DNA from 2 places in the Massilia sp. MP_M2 genome. Region 2 is predicted to be linked to the other one. Evidence: predicted binding sites of a transcription regulator. Region 2 holds the regulator's gene; the other holds the start of a gene.
What was found. The regulator FNR, encoded in region 2, switches genes on or off when oxygen is low (the NO sensors DNR and NnrR bind a similar motif). The targets are predictions, from matches to a motif close to TTGATNNNNATCAA.
Positions count from the first base shown of each region.

Region 1: a site for FNR is predicted at 2,612-2,625, ahead of RCH14_RS17530 (agglutinin biogenesis protein MshI). Genes of this name have one in related genera too.

Region 1 covers NZ_JBCHJF010000008.1:206,781-215,284, forward strand. Annotated here, with positions in the region: gene RCH14_RS17515 (GspE/PulE family protein) at 1-473, shown strand, start outside; gene RCH14_RS17520 (type II secretion system F family protein) at 492-1,730, shown strand; gene RCH14_RS17525 (type II secretion system protein) at 2,004-2,468, shown strand; gene RCH14_RS17530 (agglutinin biogenesis protein MshI) at 2,674-3,606, shown strand; gene RCH14_RS17535 (PilN domain-containing protein) at 3,603-4,262, shown strand; gene RCH14_RS17540 (hypothetical protein) at 4,259-4,996, shown strand; gene RCH14_RS17545 (hypothetical protein) at 4,981-5,343, shown strand; gene mshL (pilus (MSHA type) biogenesis protein MshL) at 5,365-7,194, shown strand; gene RCH14_RS17555 (AAA family ATPase) at 7,194-8,084, shown strand; gene RCH14_RS17560 (tetratricopeptide repeat protein) at 8,081-8,504, shown strand, end outside.
Region 2 covers NZ_JBCHJF010000007.1:178,051-186,554, forward strand. Annotated here, with positions in the region: gene RCH14_RS16150 (SET domain-containing protein-lysine N-methyltransferase) at 1-194, opposite strand, end outside; gene RCH14_RS16155 (AMP-binding protein) at 269-1,960, opposite strand; gene RCH14_RS16160 (hypothetical protein) at 2,120-2,392, shown strand; gene RCH14_RS16165 (SPFH domain-containing protein) at 2,494-3,387, shown strand; gene RCH14_RS16170 (hypothetical protein) at 3,400-3,594, shown strand; gene fnr (fumarate/nitrate reduction transcriptional regulator Fnr) at 3,638-4,399, shown strand; gene RCH14_RS16180 (PBP1A family penicillin-binding protein) at 4,561-6,864, shown strand; gene RCH14_RS16185 (metallophosphoesterase) at 6,865-7,701, opposite strand; gene RCH14_RS16190 (catecholate siderophore receptor Fiu) at 7,753-8,504, opposite strand, start outside.

The DNA.
Region 1 (8,504 bases), on a different contig from region 2:
TGGTGCTCTCGACGCTGCACACGAACGACGCCGCCAGCACGCCGCTGCGCCTGATGGACATGGGCGTGCCGCGCTACATGGTCGGCGGCTCGCTGCAGGCCGTGCTGGCCCAGCGCCTGGTGCGCGTGATCTGCGAGAGCTGCACGGTGGACTACCAGCCGGCCGCGAACGAAGTCGAGTGGCTGCGCTCGGAACTGAAGGAGCTGGCGGCGACGACACGCTTCTTCCACGGCAAGGGTTGCTCGCATTGCAATGGCACCGGCTACCGGGGCCGCACCGGCGTCTACGAATTGCTGGAAATGACGCGCGCCGTGACCGAGGCCGTCAACCATCCCGATCCCGGGCATTTCCTGAAAGTGGCCCAGGCCGAAATGCGTGGCGACACGCTGCGCCGCCATGCGGTGAGCCTGGCCGTGCAGGGGCGCTCGACGATCGCCGAGGCGATGCGGGTCAGTAACCAGTTCGACGATTGAGTCGAGGGCCGATAAACCATGCCATTTTTTGCCTATAAAGGCCGCGACGGACGCGGCGAGTTGCTGCAGGGCGTGCTCGAAGGCGTCGACAGCGGCGCCGTCGCCGACCAGCTGTTCGGCAGCGGCGTGACGCCGCTCGAGATCAGCGTGACCAACAAGCGTGTGACGGGCAGCGGCAGCGGCGCCGGCTGGCGCGAGCGCCTGTTCGAAAAAAAGGTCACGTCGATGGACGTGCAGCTGTTCAGCAGGCAGATCTACACGCTGCTCAAATCCGGCGTGCCGATCATGCGCGGCCTGGCCGGGCTGCAGGAATCGGCCATCAGCACGTCGTTCGCGCGCATCATCAAGGATCTGCGCGAATCGCTCGACGCCGGCCGCGAGCTGTCCATCGCGATGGGGCGCCATCCCACCGTGTTCACACCGTTCTACCTGTCGATGGTCAAGGTCGGCGAGATGACGGGGCGCCTGGAGGAGGTTTTCCTGCGCCTGTTCGATCACCTCGAGTTCGATCGCGACATGCGCGACCGCGTCAAGACGGCGCTGCGCTATCCGACCTTTGTCGTGATTGCGATGGTGCTGGCGATGGTTGTCGTCAACGTGTTTGTCATTCCCAAATTTGCGGCCGTGTTCAAGTCGTTTGGCGCCGAGCTGCCATTGATGACGCGGGTGCTGCTTTCCAGCTCCGAATTCACCGTGGCCTGGTGGCCGATGCTGCTGGGCGCCACGGTGGCGGCCTTCTTCGGCTTTCGGGCATGGTCACGCTCGCCGAAGGGGCGCCTGACCTGGGACCGGTATAAATTGCGCTTGCCGATCGCCGGCAAGATCATCCACAAGGCGACCATGGCCCGCTTTGCGCGCAGCTTCGCGCTGTCGATGCGCAGCGGCGTGCCGATCGTGCAGGCACTGACCGTGGTCTCGCAGACTGCCGACAACGCTTACCTGAGTTCACGGATCGAGCAGATGCGTGACGGCGTCGAGCGCGGTGAAAGCATCCTGCGCACCTCGACTGCCGCCAATGTATTCACGCCGATCGTGCTGCAAATGGTTGCGGTGGGCGAAGAAACCGGGTCGCTCGACGACTTGATGGACGAGATCGCGCAGATGTACGAGCGCGAAGTCGATTACGAACTCAAGACGCTGTCGAGCCAGATCGAGCCAATCCTGATTTCCTTCCTTGGGGCGATGGTCCTCGTCCTGGCGCTGGGTATTTTCCTGCCAATCTGGGATCTCGGAAATGCCGCCTTGCATAACAAATGAGCGACGCCGGCGGACGGGCCGTTGTCGCTGTTGGCGGTTTGTGTTGTAGGCATGCAGCAAAGCATTATTTCTTTGCATTCATTGGAAAGTTTTGCTGCACGGACATAGGAAATTCACCAGTTCACGGTAGAATTGCGACATATATTTCCTTGCGCCAATAATGGTGTGGGGAATTAAAGTGACTTGAATCCGCATGCGCGCCGCCACGGTGCAAGCAGCTCAGCGTGAGCACTGGACGCTCGAACGTCCGCCCAATATCTTCGGAGAGAACTGATGAACAAAGGTTTCAACAAGGCAGCTCAAGCAGGTTTCACGCTGATCGAACTGATCGTCGTGATCGTCATCCTCGGCATCCTGGCCGCTACCGCCTTGCCGAAATTTACCGGTTTGAGCGGCGACGCCCGCAAGGCGTCGCTGCAGGCAGCACGTGGCGCGCTGAGCGCATCGTCGGCAATGCTGCATGGCCGCGCGCTGGTGGCGCCGAATGAAACGGCGTTCACCGTCGAGGGCGGCACCTCGGTCGGCATCACCAACGGCTATCCAGCGGCGACGGAGGCTTTCGCTACTGCCGCTGGCCTGGGCGACGATTACAAGGCAACCGCGACGGGCGGCGTACTGAAAATCGAGCCAAAAAACATTCCTACGTCGATGACCAATTGCTTCATCACCTACACGCCACCTTCCGGCGCTGGTGGCGTGCCGACCTTGTCAACCTTGCAAGGCGTGACCTGCGATTGAGCGGTTGCGTGATCAAACGGCACCGCGTCGAATGAACTAGGCGCTGCGCGAGCAGCGCCTATTTTCTTTTTCGGCGCATCTGCGCCACAGTGCGCGCGCTTCTTTGCCGCTACGGCGACATTTTGTGATTCTTTGCGGCACTCTTGTCTATAATCAAGACTTCCGTCGGTATCGACTTACTCTGCGATCAACACTGGCTGTTTGCATGCGTCTGTTTAAAAGAGCGAAGAAAAAGGATGGCTGGCTTGCTGTCGCCATTGGGCGCGACGGCGTCGCGATCACGAGCATCCAGCGTGCGCCCGACGCCAAGCCACTGGTGCGTTTCGCACAATTTTTGCCAGGCAATTCCGGTGTCGAAACCATCGAAAAAGCGGGTCGCGACGGCCAGGCGGGTGTGCGTCACTGCACGACGTTACTGCGTGGCGGTGATTACCAGATTCTCAACGTCGAAGCCCCGAACGTGCCGCGCGATGAAATGAAAACGGCCGTGCGCTGGCGTCTGAAAGATATTCTGGACTTTCCTGCCGCCGAAGCCACCATCGACGTGCTCGATATCGCGCTGGACGCCAACTCGCGCGCGCAGCAATCGGTGTTCGTCATCGCGGCGAAAAACAGCATCATCGCGCCGCGCCAGAAACTGTTTTTGGACGCCAAGGTCGAACTGACCGCGATCGATATCCCTGAAATGGCCCAGCGCAATGTGTCGGCCATGCTGGAGCCGGAAGGCCGCGGCATCGCCATGCTGTCGTTCGGTGACGACGGTGGCCTGTTGACGGTGTCGTACCGCGGCGAGCTGTACCTGTCGCGCCGCTTCGAGGTCACGCTGGCGCAGCTGCTCGAGCCCGACCACGACCGCAAGCACGCGAGCTTCGACAAGATCACGCTCGAACTGCAACGCTCGCTCGACCATTTCGAGCGCCAGTATTCGTTCATCAGCGTCGCCAAGCTCATCCTGGGACCATCGCCCGTAGTCGGGCTGGACGAATACCTGTCGAGCAACCTCTACACCCCGGTCGAAACGCTGAATCTGGCAAGCCTGTTCGACCTCGCGCGCACGCCCGAGCTGGCCGATCTGGGGCAGCAGCAGCGCTTCTTCCTGGCGCTTGGCGCCGCGCTGCGCGACGGGGAGGGCGCATGAGCCAGCAAATCAATCTGTTCAACCCCGCATTCCAGCCGCAAAAACACGTGCTGTCAGCGGCGCAGCTGGCGCTGGCCGCCGGCGTGGTCGTTGTTGGCATCGCAGGGTTGGCGCTGTTGGGGAGCCTGCAGACCGGGCAATTGCAGCAGCAGGCCGATGCCGGTCTGCGTCAACTGGAAGCGCGCCAGGCGCGCGTGGCCGCCGTCAACGCTGAATTTGCGCCGCGCGTGAAGGACGCCACGATGGATGGGCAACTGATCGACGCTGACCGCAAGCTGGTGGCCATGCGCCACATGTCGGGCGCGCTTGCACGGGGCGAACTGGGTGACACGAACGGCTTTGCCGGCTACTTCAAGGCACTCGCGCGTCAGAGCATGCAGGGTTTGTGGCTGACCGGCGTGACGGTCGATGCGGGCGGCGCGCAGATCGGCATTCGCGGGCGCGCGCTCGATCCGGCGCTGGTGCCGGGCTACCTGAATCGCTTGACGAGCGAGCCTTTGATGCAGGGTAAGTCGTTCGCCAGCCTGCAGATCGGCGAAGCGGCGCCGCTGGCGCTGCCGGCAGCGGCGCCCGGCGCGGACGGCCAGGCCGCGACCCGCGCTGCCCCGTATATCGAATTCAGCCTGCAGTCGGTCGCCGCGGAGCCACAGCCATGAGCGCATCGATCAAGCAGCGCGCGCGGCAACTGGCAGCGCGCATGGATGCGCTGTCGCTGCGCGAACGGGGCATGGTGTTCGGCGCCACCGTCGCGGTGCTGGTGTTTGCCGGGCACACCTTGGTGCTGGCGCCGCAGGACGCGCAGCAGGCGGCGCTGCGCACGCAGATCGATCAGCAGCAGGCGGCCATCGCCGCCATCGATGGCGAGATCACGGCCCGCGTGGAGGGTTCGCGGATCGACCCGGACGCCCAGTCACGCTCGCGCCTGAACACGATGCAGCAAGAGATGGGGCAGTTGAGCAGCCAGTTGCTGGCGCTCGAACACGGCCTGGTGCCGCCCGAGCGCATGGCACCACTGGTCGAAGGCATCCTGCGCGCCAACGGCCGCCTCAAGCTCGTCTCGATGCGCACGTTGCCGGCCGAACCGCTGGCCGCGCCTGGCGCTGCGCCAGCGCCTGCAGCCCCGGCCGCCATGGCAGCCGCCGCGACCGCCGCCGGGGCGGGTGTTGCACCTGCAGCGGGCGGCGACATCCCCTTGCTGTACCGGCATGGCGTCGAAGTCACGGTGCGCGGCAATTATCTTGACATGGTCGACTACATGAGCACACTGGATGCGATGCCGACGCGGATGTTCTGGGGCCGTGCCCGGCTCGACGTGGAAACCTACCCGAGCGCGCGCCTGACGCTCACGCTGCATACGCTCAGCCTGGACCGACAATGGATGAAGCTGTGAAACACCTGACCAAGGCATTGCTGGCCTGCCTCGCACTGTGCGCTCTGCCGGCCCTTGCGCAGCCATTGCAGGACCCGACCCGCCCGCCCGCCGGCATGGACCGGATCGCGCTCGATCCGGCAGTGCAAAGCAACGTCCCGCGCCTGCAATCGGTGCTGATCGCGCCGCATGCGGGCGGGCGCCACGTGGCCGTCATCGACGGCGAGACGCTGCGCCTGGGCGAGCGTTACAAGGGCGCACGCATCACCAGCATCAAGCCCGGCGAGGTGGTCCTTGTACGCGGCAACGCGCGCCAGGTGCTGCGCATGGATGCACCGCTGTCCGGCATGACGCCGGTTGCCCGCTAACCGATGAAGTACGTACCCACCATGACACCCAAGTTTGTAATGGCGCCGCGCGCGCTGGCCGTGGCGCTTGCCGTCACCGTGCTCCTTGGCGGCTGCCAGAGCGCGCCGCAGAACACCACCTACGACGCGATCGCGAAAGAGCTGACGAAAGCCGGCACCCAGCAGGGCGCCCGTCCTGCGGTGGACGACGCGGTGGCCAATGCGTTGCTGCCGCCGGCCGCGACGCTGGCCAGCCAGTTGCCGAAAGCCAGGGCCGCGCTGGAAGAGCGCTTCAACGTCGCCTTCAACAACGTGCCGGCGCAGCAGTTCTTCCGCTCGATCGTGGCCGGCACCCGCTACAACATGCTGGTGCACCCCGAGGTGACGGGCAATATCAGCGCCAACCTGAAGGACGTGACGCTGGTCGAAACGCTGGAAGCGGTGCGCGACATGTACGGCTACGATTACAAGATCGACGGCGCCCGCATCGCGATCCGCCCGCTGACGATGCAGACCCGCATGTTCCATGTGAATTACCTGACGGCGCAGCGCAGCGGCACGTCCAACCTGCGCGTGTCGTCGACGTCGGTGGCCGACGCCGGCAATGGCAACAACAATAACAACAACAACAACAGCGGCGGCGGCAACAACGGCGGCCAGAACAACGGCAACCAGAACGGCAACAATAACAATAACAATAATAATAACAACAGCAACGGCCAGACCCAGACCAACAGCACCGACGTGCGTACGCGCTCGGACAACGATTTCTGGGGCGATTTGAAACTGTCGATCGCCGCCATCGTCGGTTCGACCGAAGGCGGCCGCAGCGTCGTCGTCAGTCCGCAATCGGGCGTGCTCGTGATCCGCGCGATGCCGGACGAATTGCGCAACGTCGACGCCTACCTGAAGGCCACCCAGCTGTCGGTCGACCGCCAGGTGATCCTGGAAGCCAAGATCCTCGAGGTGGAACTGAACGACAGCTTCCAGAGCGGCATCAACTGGGCCTCGTTCGCGTCGTTCCGGGGCGCGCACGCCAACCGCGTCTCGGGCGGCATCATCTCGCCCGGCACCAATCTGGCGCCGCTGCCGTACACGGGCGGTCAGCCGGCCCTCATCAGCAACGGCCAGGGCCTCGCGGCCAGCACCGGCTTTTCGTTGTCGAATGCCGCGACGGCGGCCGGTTCGCTGTTTGGGTTTGCGTTCCAGACGAATAACTTCGCGGCGCTGATCACGTTCCTCGAATCGCAAGGCAGCGTGCACGTGCTCTCGAGCCCCCGCATCGCCGCCGTGAACAACCAGAAGGCCGTGCTCAAGATCGGTACCGATGAATTCTTCGTCACCGGCGTGACCAACAACATCACGACCGGCGACAACGGCAGCATCGTCAGCCCGAGCGTCACGGTGCAGCCGTTCTTTTCGGGCGTCGTGCTCGACGTGACGCCGCAGATCGACGCCAACGGCAATATCCTGCTGCACGTGCACCCGTCGGTCAGCCAGGTCACGACCGTCAACAAGGATGTCGACCTGGGTTCGGGCGGCACGCTGCGCCTGCCGCTGGCGGCATCGAGCACGTCGGAACTCGACAGCATCGTGCGCGGCCGCAATGGGCAAGTCGTTGCGATCGGCGGCTTGATGCGCCAGGCGTCCACCGGCGACACCGACCAGCTGCCGGGCGCCGACAAGATTCCGCTCCTGGGTAACCTGTTTCGCAACAAGAACCGGACCAACCAGAAGCGCGAACTGGTGGTCTTGATCAAGCCGACCATCGTCGAAGGCGCCAGCGACTGGAGCGAAGACATGATGGACGCGAGCCGCCGCATCGAGCAGCTCGATCCGCGTAGCCGTGCATCCGGCCGGGGCGGTGACTGATGTACGCGGCGCATTTCGGCCTGCGCGAGCTGCCGTTCGGGATCACGCCGGACACCAGCTTCTTCTTCGGCAGCCCGCGCTCGCAGGAGGCCCTCAACACGCTTCTGGTCGCGGCGCGCAGCGGCGAAGGCTTCATCAAGATCACGGGCGAAGTCGGCACCGGCAAGACGCTCCTGTGCCGCAAGTTCATGGCGACGCTGGGTGAGGGGTTCGTCACGGCCTACATCCCGAACCCGTATCTCGAACCGCGCACCTTGATGCTGGCGCTGGCCGACGAACTGGAGATCGAGCTCGAGCGCGACGTCGACCAGCACCAGCTGCTCAAGGCGATCAATCTGCGCCTGCTGGCGCTGGCCGCGCAGGACCTGCGCGTGGTGCTGTGCCTGGACGAAGCGCAGGCCATCCCCGTCGACAGCCTGGAAGCCCTGCGGCTGCTGACGAACCTCGAAACCGAAAAACGCAAGCTGCTGCAGATTGTCCTGTTCGGGCAGCCCGAACTCAATCGCAAGCTCCAGCTCGATTCGATCCGCCAGCTGGCCCAGCGCATCACGTTCCATTACCACCTGGGCCCGTTGAATCGCGACGATATCGATTTCTACGTGGCGCACCGGCTGCGCGTGGCCGGCTTCACGGGCGCGCGGCTGTTTTCCAGCGCCGCGATCCGCAGCCTGTACAAGGCCAGCGGCGGCGTGCCGCGCCTGGTCAACATCATGGCGCACAAGGCGATGATGCTCAGTTATGGCCAGGGCAAGCAGCAGGTCGCGGGCGGGCACGTCGCGATTGCCGCCCGCGATACCGTGGGCGTGGGCCGCGCGATCCGCCAGTGGCTCACGGGCGGCGCGGTCGTCATTGGCGCCCTCGGTGTGTTTGCCTGGGTAGTGGCGCCATGAGCCTGATTAACAAGATGCTCAAGGACCTCGATGCGCGCGCCGGCCAGCCCGGCGCGGCGCCGCTGCCGGCGGATGTGCGACCGGTAGCTGCACCGGAGCGCCGGGGACCGGTGCTGCGCGCGGCGCTCGTCGGCGGCGCGCTGCTGGCGCTCGGCGCCGGTGTGGTCGGTTGGAAGATGCTGCAGACGCCGCCGACGCCAGCGCCCGCCGTGCTGGCCGCTGCGCCAGTCGCGGCGCGCACGGCGGTATTGGTCGACATGCCGGCGGCAGCGCCGGTGCAGGTTGTTGATGTGGCGCCGGCGGCGCTGGTGCCAAAGCAGATGCCGGCGCCAGAACCGGAGCCGGAGCCGACACCGGCACCGCCGCCGGAGCCGACAACAGCACCGGCCCAAGCAGCCAGGCGTACCGCCCCGGTCGCAA
Region 2 (8,504 bases):
GCGCGCTCGGTTGCGAGGTCCCAGCTGATGCGTTCACCGCGGTACTCGATGATGCGCTCGCCCGCCGCGATGGGCTTCTTGGCGAAGACGCCGTTACCGTGGATCGGCGACTGGCGCACTTCGTACGACGGGCCGGTGTCGGCGGTGGCGGTGGCGGTGTCAGTCGGCGTGGTTGGGGTTCGCTGGGTGGTCATCAAGGTGGCGAATGGACGAGAAAAAAGAGAGCGCTCATTATGGCCGCTTTCGCCCGAAACGCCACGCACTTGCGCTACACGGGAAAATCCTCCTCGCGGTATTCGGGCGCATCACCCGCGTCGCCGGTCCGCCCTGCTTCTTCGCGCCGCAACTCGACGCGCCGGATCTTGCCCGAGATGGTCTTGGGCAGTTCGCGAAACGTGATGCGCCGGATCCGCTTGTACGGCGCCAGCCGCGCGCGGCTGAAAGCGAACAAGGCGGCCGCCATCTCGCGGCTCGGGGCGACGCCGGCGCGCAGCGTGACGAAGGCCTTCGGCACCGACAGCCGCAGCGGGTCGGGACTGGGCACGATCGCCGCTTCGAGCACGCTCTCGTGTTCGATCAGGACGCTCTCGAGCTCGAAGGGGCTGATGCGGTAATCGGCCGACTTGAACACGTCGTCGTTGCGGCCCACGTAAAAGTAGTAGCCGTCGCTGTCGATCGCCGCCGTGTCGCCCGTGTGGTAGTGGCCGGCGCGCATGACGTCGCGCGTCTTGTCGGCGTCGCCCTCGTACCCCGCCATCAGGCCGACCGGATTGGCGGCCAGTGCCACCGCGATCTCGCCTTCGGTGGCCGGTGCGTCATCGATGTCGAGCAGCGCGATGCGGTAGCCCGGCAGCGCGCGGCCCATCGAGCCGGGCTTGAGCCGCTGGCCAGGGGAGTTCCCGATCTGGCAAGTGGTCTCGGACTGGCCGAAGCCGTCGCGGATGCGGATGCCCCAGGCGCGCTCGACCTGCTCGATGACTTCGGGGTTGAGCGGCTCGCCCGCGCCCACCAGTTCGCGCAAGGCCGGCTTGCAGGCCGCCAGGTCTTCCTTGATCAGCATGCGCCAGACCGTCGGCGGCGCGCACAGCGACGTCACGCCGCAGCGCTCGATCACGTTCAGCACCGCGGTGCCGGCGAAGCGTTCGTAGTTGTAGACGAATACGGTGGCGCCGGCATTCCACGGCGCGAAGAAACAGCTCCAGGCATGCTTGGCCCAGCCGGGCGAACTGATATTCCAGTGGATGTCGCCCGCCTGCAGGCCGATCCAGTACATCGTCGACAAGTGGCCGACGGGGTAGCTCTGGTGCGTATGCAGCACGAGTTTCGGCCGCGCCGTGGTCCCGGACGTGAAGTACAGCAGCAGCGGATCGGTGGCCAGCGTCTCGCCCTCGGGCACGAACACGCTCACGACGGCGTGGCTGGCGGCGTAGTCATGCCAGCCATCAGTACTGCCTTGGTGCGCGCCGCCCACCGCGATGCGGGTGAAGCTGCCGGGCAGCGCGGCGAACTTGTGCGTCTCGGACGCCTGCACGATCACGTGCCTGACGGCGCCGCGCGTGATCCGGTCAGCCAGGTCGTCGCCGGCGAGCAGCATCGTCGTGGGCACCAGCACGGCGCCCAGCTTGATCCCGGCCAGCATGACTTCCCACAGCTCGACCCGATTCGGCAGCATCAACAGCACCCGGTCGCCGCGCCGCACGCCGCAGTTGCGCAGGTATTCGGCCACCTGGCTCGAACGGGCGGCCATGTCGGCGAACGTGATCTTGTGCTCGGCGCCGTCTTCATCGACGACCCAGAGCGCAATACGGTGGTTATCCCGGGCCTGGTGGTCGAAGAAGTCGAGCGCCCAGTTGAAGGTGGACAGCTGCGGCGGCTGGTAGTCGCGATAGGCGGTGTCGTAGTCGAGCCGGTGCTGCTGGAGGAAGTCGCGCGCCTGCACAAAGCGCTGGTTGGGCGTCATGGTGGTCTCCTGTTCAGGTTGCAGGGGCAGGCTGCGCGGCGGCGCGCCTGCTGTCGTGCTGCGACGCCCATCATGCCACCAAATGCGCGCCGCTTGCCAATTCGCGATGGCGGCCCGTTTCGAGAGTAGAATTCGGCTCCAACAAACTAAAGGCACGTGATGAAAAAGACTGACATGGCAAAAGGCGACGCCAAAAAAATTCAAGGCCAGATGGCTGCCCGGGGCGCTGTCATCGGCGCGCCCGCCAAGGATGCGGCGCCGGATCGCCGCGAACAGCGCGAACGTGACCGCGCGCTGGGACTGGTGCCGTTCGCCGTCAAACTCAACAGCGATCTGGTGGCGCAGCTGCAAACGCTGAGCAAAGAGCGCGACAGCGAGCTCAATGCGCTGGTGGCCCAGCTGCTGCAAAAGGGCCTGGCCGACCAAGCCTGATCCGCCGTATCGGGGCGTTCACCAAATCGCTTGACAATACTTTCTGGCAATCCTAAAGTGATATCACTTTGATGTCACAGCCACCCAGAAGAGGTCCAAGCATGAACGCATCGCACACCCGCCGTGAAAAGGCGTTTTCGTCCGCGAATGGCTACCTGGCCGCTTGCGCCGGCATCGTTTTCCTGCTGGGTGCGGCGTACCTGTTCAAGACCGGGGTCGAGACGCCCGACGGCTTGTTTCTGCTGGGCGCAGTCGCGCTGGGACTGGCCGGTCTGCTGTGCCTGACCGGCCTGTTCATGCTGCAGCCGAACGAGAGCGCGATCCTGACCCTGTTCGGCAAGTACATCGGCACCGACCGCAGCGAAGGTCTGCGCTGGGCCTTCCCGTTGTACGTCAAACGGCGCCTGTCGCTGCGCGCCCGCAACTTCACTGCCCCCACGCTGAAGGTCAACGACAAGCGCGGCAACCCGGTGGAAATCAGCGCGGCCGTCGTCTGGCGCGTGCGCGACACTGCGCAGGCCGTGTTCGAAGTCGACGATTTCGAGCGCTACGTGTCGATCCAGGCCGAAGCGGCGCTGCGACACCTGGCCTCGCAATACGCCTACGACGAAGGCGAGGATCTGCCGCAAGGCGAAACCACGCTGCGCGCCGGCATGGACGTCGTTGCCGACGCCCTCAAGACCGAGCTGCAGGCGCGCTTTGAAGCGGCCGGCGTCGAGGTGCTCGACGCCAAGCTGACCCACCTGGCCTACGCCGCCGAGATCGCCCAGGTCATGCTGCGGCGCCAGCAGGCCGAAGCCATCATCAGCGCCCGCAGCAAGATCGTGCATGGCGCCGTGAGCATGGTCGAAGCGGCCCTCAAAGGCTTGTCGGAGCGCGGCATCGTCGAGCTGGACGACGAGCGCAAGGCGGCGATGGTCAGCAATCTGCTCGTGGTACTGTGCTCCGACAAGGAAACGCAACCGATCATCAACACGGGCACGCTGTACAACTAGCGGCCGACCAGTATGGCAAGTCCAGGAAAAAAAGCGTTCGCGCTACGGATCGACCCGGCGCTGTGGGATGAACTGCAGCGTCTGGCCGCGCGCGACCTGCGCAGCGTGAACGCGGAGATCGAATTCCTGCTGCGCGAAGGCCTGGCCCGGCGCGGCATGAAACCGGCCGCGCCAAAAAGCCACAGCGATACTGACGGGGAAAGCTGACAGCAGGACTATAATCGGGGTTGAACCTCTGCCGGCCTATCCGATGATCCCCGCCCCACCCGCCCCGTCTGCACCGCTCGTCAACATCCAGGCGCTCAAGTCCTGCGCCGCGTGCAGCATGCACCAGCTGTGTCTTCCGATGGGCCTGGAAGACGCCGATATCGTCCGCCTCGACCAGATCATCGGCCGGCGCCGGCGGCTGGCGCGCGACGAGCGCCTGTACGGGGTGGGCGAGCCGTTTCGCAATCTGTATGCGGTGCGCTTCGGCCACTTCAAGACCTTCCAGGTCAACGCCGCCGGCGAAGCCCAGATCACCGGCTTCCAGATGGCCGGCGAATTGCTGGGCATGGACGCGATCAGCGGCACCCACCATTGCGACGCCGTCGCGCTCGAAGACAGTGAAGTGTGCGAGATCCCGTTCGTGCGGCTCGAAGAACTGTTCGGCGAAGTGCCGGCGCTGCTGCGCCATTTTCACCGCATCATGAGCCAGGAAATCACGCGCGAGCAGAACGTCATGCTCTTGCTCGGCAATATGCGCGCCGAGCAGCGCTTCGCCGTCTTCCTCGTCAACCTGTCGGCGCGCTACGCGGCGCGCGGTTATTCAAGCACCCAGTTCCAGCTGCGCATGTCGCGCGAAGACATCGGCAACTACCTGGGCCTGACCATCGAGAGCATCAGCCGGCTGCTGTCGCGCTTCAAGAAACAGGGTTGGCTCGGGGTCGACAAGCGCGAGCTGACGCTGCTCGATCCGGCCAAGCTCAAGGCGCTGGCGGCGGGGACGGATGTGTGCAGTCCGATGGCGTAATGCGGGCGATCGCAGCAGGTAGCGCCCGGCGCACCCTGGTGGCGCAAGCAGCAGTACCCGGTTTCAAAGCCAGCAGGCGCAGCCAGGCGGACGTAAGATCGGCATCGAATCGTCGTGACAATTCGTCGACGATGCCCTGACTACCTACCTGACCAGTTGCCATGATCCCTGCCCGCCCGTTTCTGCCCTCCCTGTTGTCTGCGCCGTTGTTTGCGCTGTTTTTCGCTGCCCCGCTTCCGGTGGCGGCATCGATCCTGCCGGACGTGCCGGACATCAGCGCCGTCACCGACTACCGCCCGAAGATTCCGCTGCGCGTCTACAGCGCCGACCAGGTGCTGATCGGCGAATTCGGCGCCGAGCGGCGCGACTTTGTGCAGATCGCGAAGGTGCCCGCGCTGATGAAGACCGCCGTGCTGGCCATCGAAGACACGCGCTTCTACGAGCATGGTGGCATCGACTGGATCCGCGCCCTGGGCGCGGCCAAGGCCAATATCACCGACTTCGGCAGCCAGGGCGCGTCGACCATCACGATGCAGGTGGCGCGCAACTTCTTTCTGTCGCGCGACAAGACCCTGCCGCGCAAGCTCACTGAAATCGCGCTGGCCTACAAGATCGAAAAGGCGCTGACCAAGGACCAGATTCTCGAGGTCTACCTGAACCAGATCTATCTGGGCCAGCGTTCCTACGGCTTTTCCAGCGCGGCGCGCACCTACTTCGGCAAATCGCTGAACGAACTGACGCTGGCGCAAACAGCGATGCTCGCCGGCCTGCCGCAGAATCCGTCGAGCAGCAATCCGGTCACGAACCCGGCGGCGGCAAAGAAGCGCCAGCACACGGTCCTGCGCCGCATGTTCGAGCTGAAAGCGATCACCGAGCCACAGTACCGGCGCGCGCTGGCCGAACCATTGACGCTCAAGCGTGACGGCGCCGGCTACGGCGGGCGCGCCGCCTGGGTCGCCGAGATCACGCGCCAAGCCGTGCATACCCGCTTTGGCGCCGCGGCCTATGAACGGGGGATCACGGTGACGACGACCGTCATCGCCGCCGAGCAGGAGGCAGCCTGGGATTCGGTGCGCCGCAACGTCGTGGCGTACGACCGGCGCCACGGCTACCGCGGCCCCGAGACGCGCATCACGCTGCCCGCGGCAGGCGACGCGCGTGACGATGCGGTGGCCGCCGCGCTGCAGAAACGCCCGGCCGTGGACGGCTTCGTGCCCGCCGTCGTCGTGAGCGCTTCGGCCAGGCGCGTACGGGCTGCCACGACGGGCGGCGAGACGATCGAGATCACCGGCGCTGGCCTGCGTTTTGCTGCAGGTGCGCTGGCGCCTGCCGCGAAGGCCGGCCTCAAGCTCTCGCCTGGCGCCGTCATCCGCTTGAGCAAAGCGCAAGGCGACTGGGCCATCACGCAACTGCCCGAAGTGGCGGCCGCATTCGTCGCGGTCGATGCCGGGACGGGCGCCTACCGCGCGCTGGTCGGCGGCTTCGACTTCGGGCTGCACAAGTTCAACCACGTGACGCAAGCCTGGCGCCAGCCCGGATCGAGCATCAAGCCGTTCGTGTATTCGGCGGGAATGGAGCGCGGGTTCTTTCCCGCCACGCCGATCCTCGACGCGCCGCTCGAGCTCGGTGGCGAGAACGGCGCTGCCGGCTGGTCGCCGCGCAATGACGACAACCTGTTCGAGGGCCCGGTGACGGTGCGCCACGCACTGTCGCGCTCGAGGAACGTACCCACCGTGCGCATGCTGCAGGCGATTGGCGTCGACGACGCGCGCGCGCACCTGGCGCAATTTGGCTTCGACGCCGCGCGCCACCCGCGCAACCTGACCATGGCCCTTGGCACCGGCGCGGTCACGCCGCTGCAGATGGCGGGTGCCTACGCGGTGCTTGCCAACGGCGGCTACCGGGTCGACCCCTGGCTGATCGCCCGCATCCAGGATGGCGACGGCAAGGTCGTCTACGAGCACGCCCGCAAGGAACCCACGCGCGTGCTCGATGCGCGCAACGCCTTCATCACCGACAGCATGCTGCGCGACGTGACGCGCGTGGGCACGGCGGCGGCAGCGTCGCGCCAATTGGGGCGGAGTGACCTGGCCGGCAAGACCGGCACGACGAGCAATGCGATCGACGGCTGGTTCGCCGGCTACAGCGGCCCGGTGGTGGCGGTGGCGTGGATGGGCTACGACGAACCGCGCTCGCTGGGCGGGCGCGAGTTCGGCTCGACGCTCGCGCTGCCGATCTGGGTCGACTATATGCGCGTGGCGCTGGCCAAAGCGCCGCAGCGCGCGCCGCTGGTGCCCGATGGCGTCGTGAACGTCGCTGGCGACTGGGTGTATGCGGAGTATGCAGATCGCCAGCCGGAGCAGCAGCAACAGGAACCGCCGCCGCCGCCGCCGCCGCCGCCGCCGGTGGACAGCATTGACGCGCTGATGGAGAACCTGTTGCAGGAACGCTCACCGCGCGAGTGATTACAGCTCGATCACGAGCGTCGGGCGATACCCTTCCTGCTCGCCCTTGCTCAGATACCCGAGCGGATTGGCCACGACGCGGCAGCCCCACGACAGCGGGCCGTCGCGGCCCTCGACCACGTAGTCGTTTGCGCAGTGCAGGTGGCCGTGCAGCCATACCTGCGCGAGCTTGAACAACTCGTCCAGCGAATTGCAGAAGCCGGCGGTGCCGGGCGTCTTGCCATAGCGCGGATCGGCGCTCTCAAGGCTCGGTGCGAAATGCGTGACGACGACCGTCTTGCCGTCGAACGGCGTGGAGAGCGCTGCGCGCAGCCAGGCCTGGCAATCGAGCGCCAGCGCGCGGATGCCTTCGGCCAGTACCGGCTCGCCATCCTTGCTGGTTGTGTTCTTGCTCAGGTAGTAGTTCGCGGCGCGGAAGGCCTTGGTGCGCTGCTGCAGCTGTTTCGTCAGCGGCGCGCCCTCTTCCACCAGCGCGTCGAAGTCGCTCCACAGCGTGGTGCCGATGAAGCGCACGCCATCGATCGTGACGATTTCGCGGTCGAGCCAAGTGATGCCAAGGCGCGCGCAGGTTTCTCGCAAGCGCTCGTAGGTGACGTCGTAGTCGAGCGCATCGAATTCGTGGTTACCGGGGATGAACAGCACCTGCGCCTGCGCCAGGGCGGGCACCAGGAGCGGTGAAAAGCGTTCCAGCCCGAAGTCCTGCGTGAGCAGGCGCGAGCCGGACTGGTACGAGCCGATGTCGCCGGCCAGCACCACGACGCCCGTGCCGGGAAGGATCTGCGGCTGGAAGTCGGGGTACCGTTCGAGGTGGAGGTCGGAGAAAAGCTGTATGCGCATGGCCGGCGAGTATAGCGCAAGCGCCACCCGCCGGCCCGCAATGCACGGGTTTTAGAACCCGATATTGGCCGTCAGGCTGGCCGAACGCGCCACGCCCGGCGTGTAGCGGTAGCCGCTCTTGTTGATCGCGACGACGTATTTTTCATCGGTCAGGTTGTACACGTTCAGGCGCAGGTCGATGTTCTTCGTCAGACGGTAACCCAGCATGGCATCGACCACCCAGTACGAATCGGTGTAGGCCGGGGTGCCGATGGCGCCGTCGGTGCCGCGTTTGAGCTTGTCCGAGAAGCGCGCGCCGCCGCCGATGCGCAGGCCCCATGGCAGGTCGTACGAGGTCCAGGCGGTAAACGATTGCTTCGGCGTGTAGGTCAGGCTGTTTTCGCCCGAGGCGGTGACGTTGCGGCCCGCTTCCACGCTGGTGTCCATGTACACGTAGCCAGCGCTGACGAGCCAATGCGGTGCCAGTTCGCCGGTCGCACCCAGCTCGATGCCCTGCACGCGTTTTTCGCCCGTCTGGTAGTACTGCAGATCGACCGGATCCTGCTCGACCTCGTTCTTAACATCGGTGCGGAACAGCGCGCCCGACAGCGACAGCTTGGACTTGAGCAGATCGAGCTTGCCGCCAAATTCGGTGGTGGTCGACTCTTGCGGATCGTAGATCGGGTTCTGGGCGCTGTTGGCATTGCCAGACACCGTGAAGTTGCCGCCCGGCGGCTGCTTCGAACTGGCCACCATCGCATACACGCTGCTGTTGGCGGTCGGCTTGTACAGCGCCGACAGCTTGCCGTTGACCAGGTTGTCGC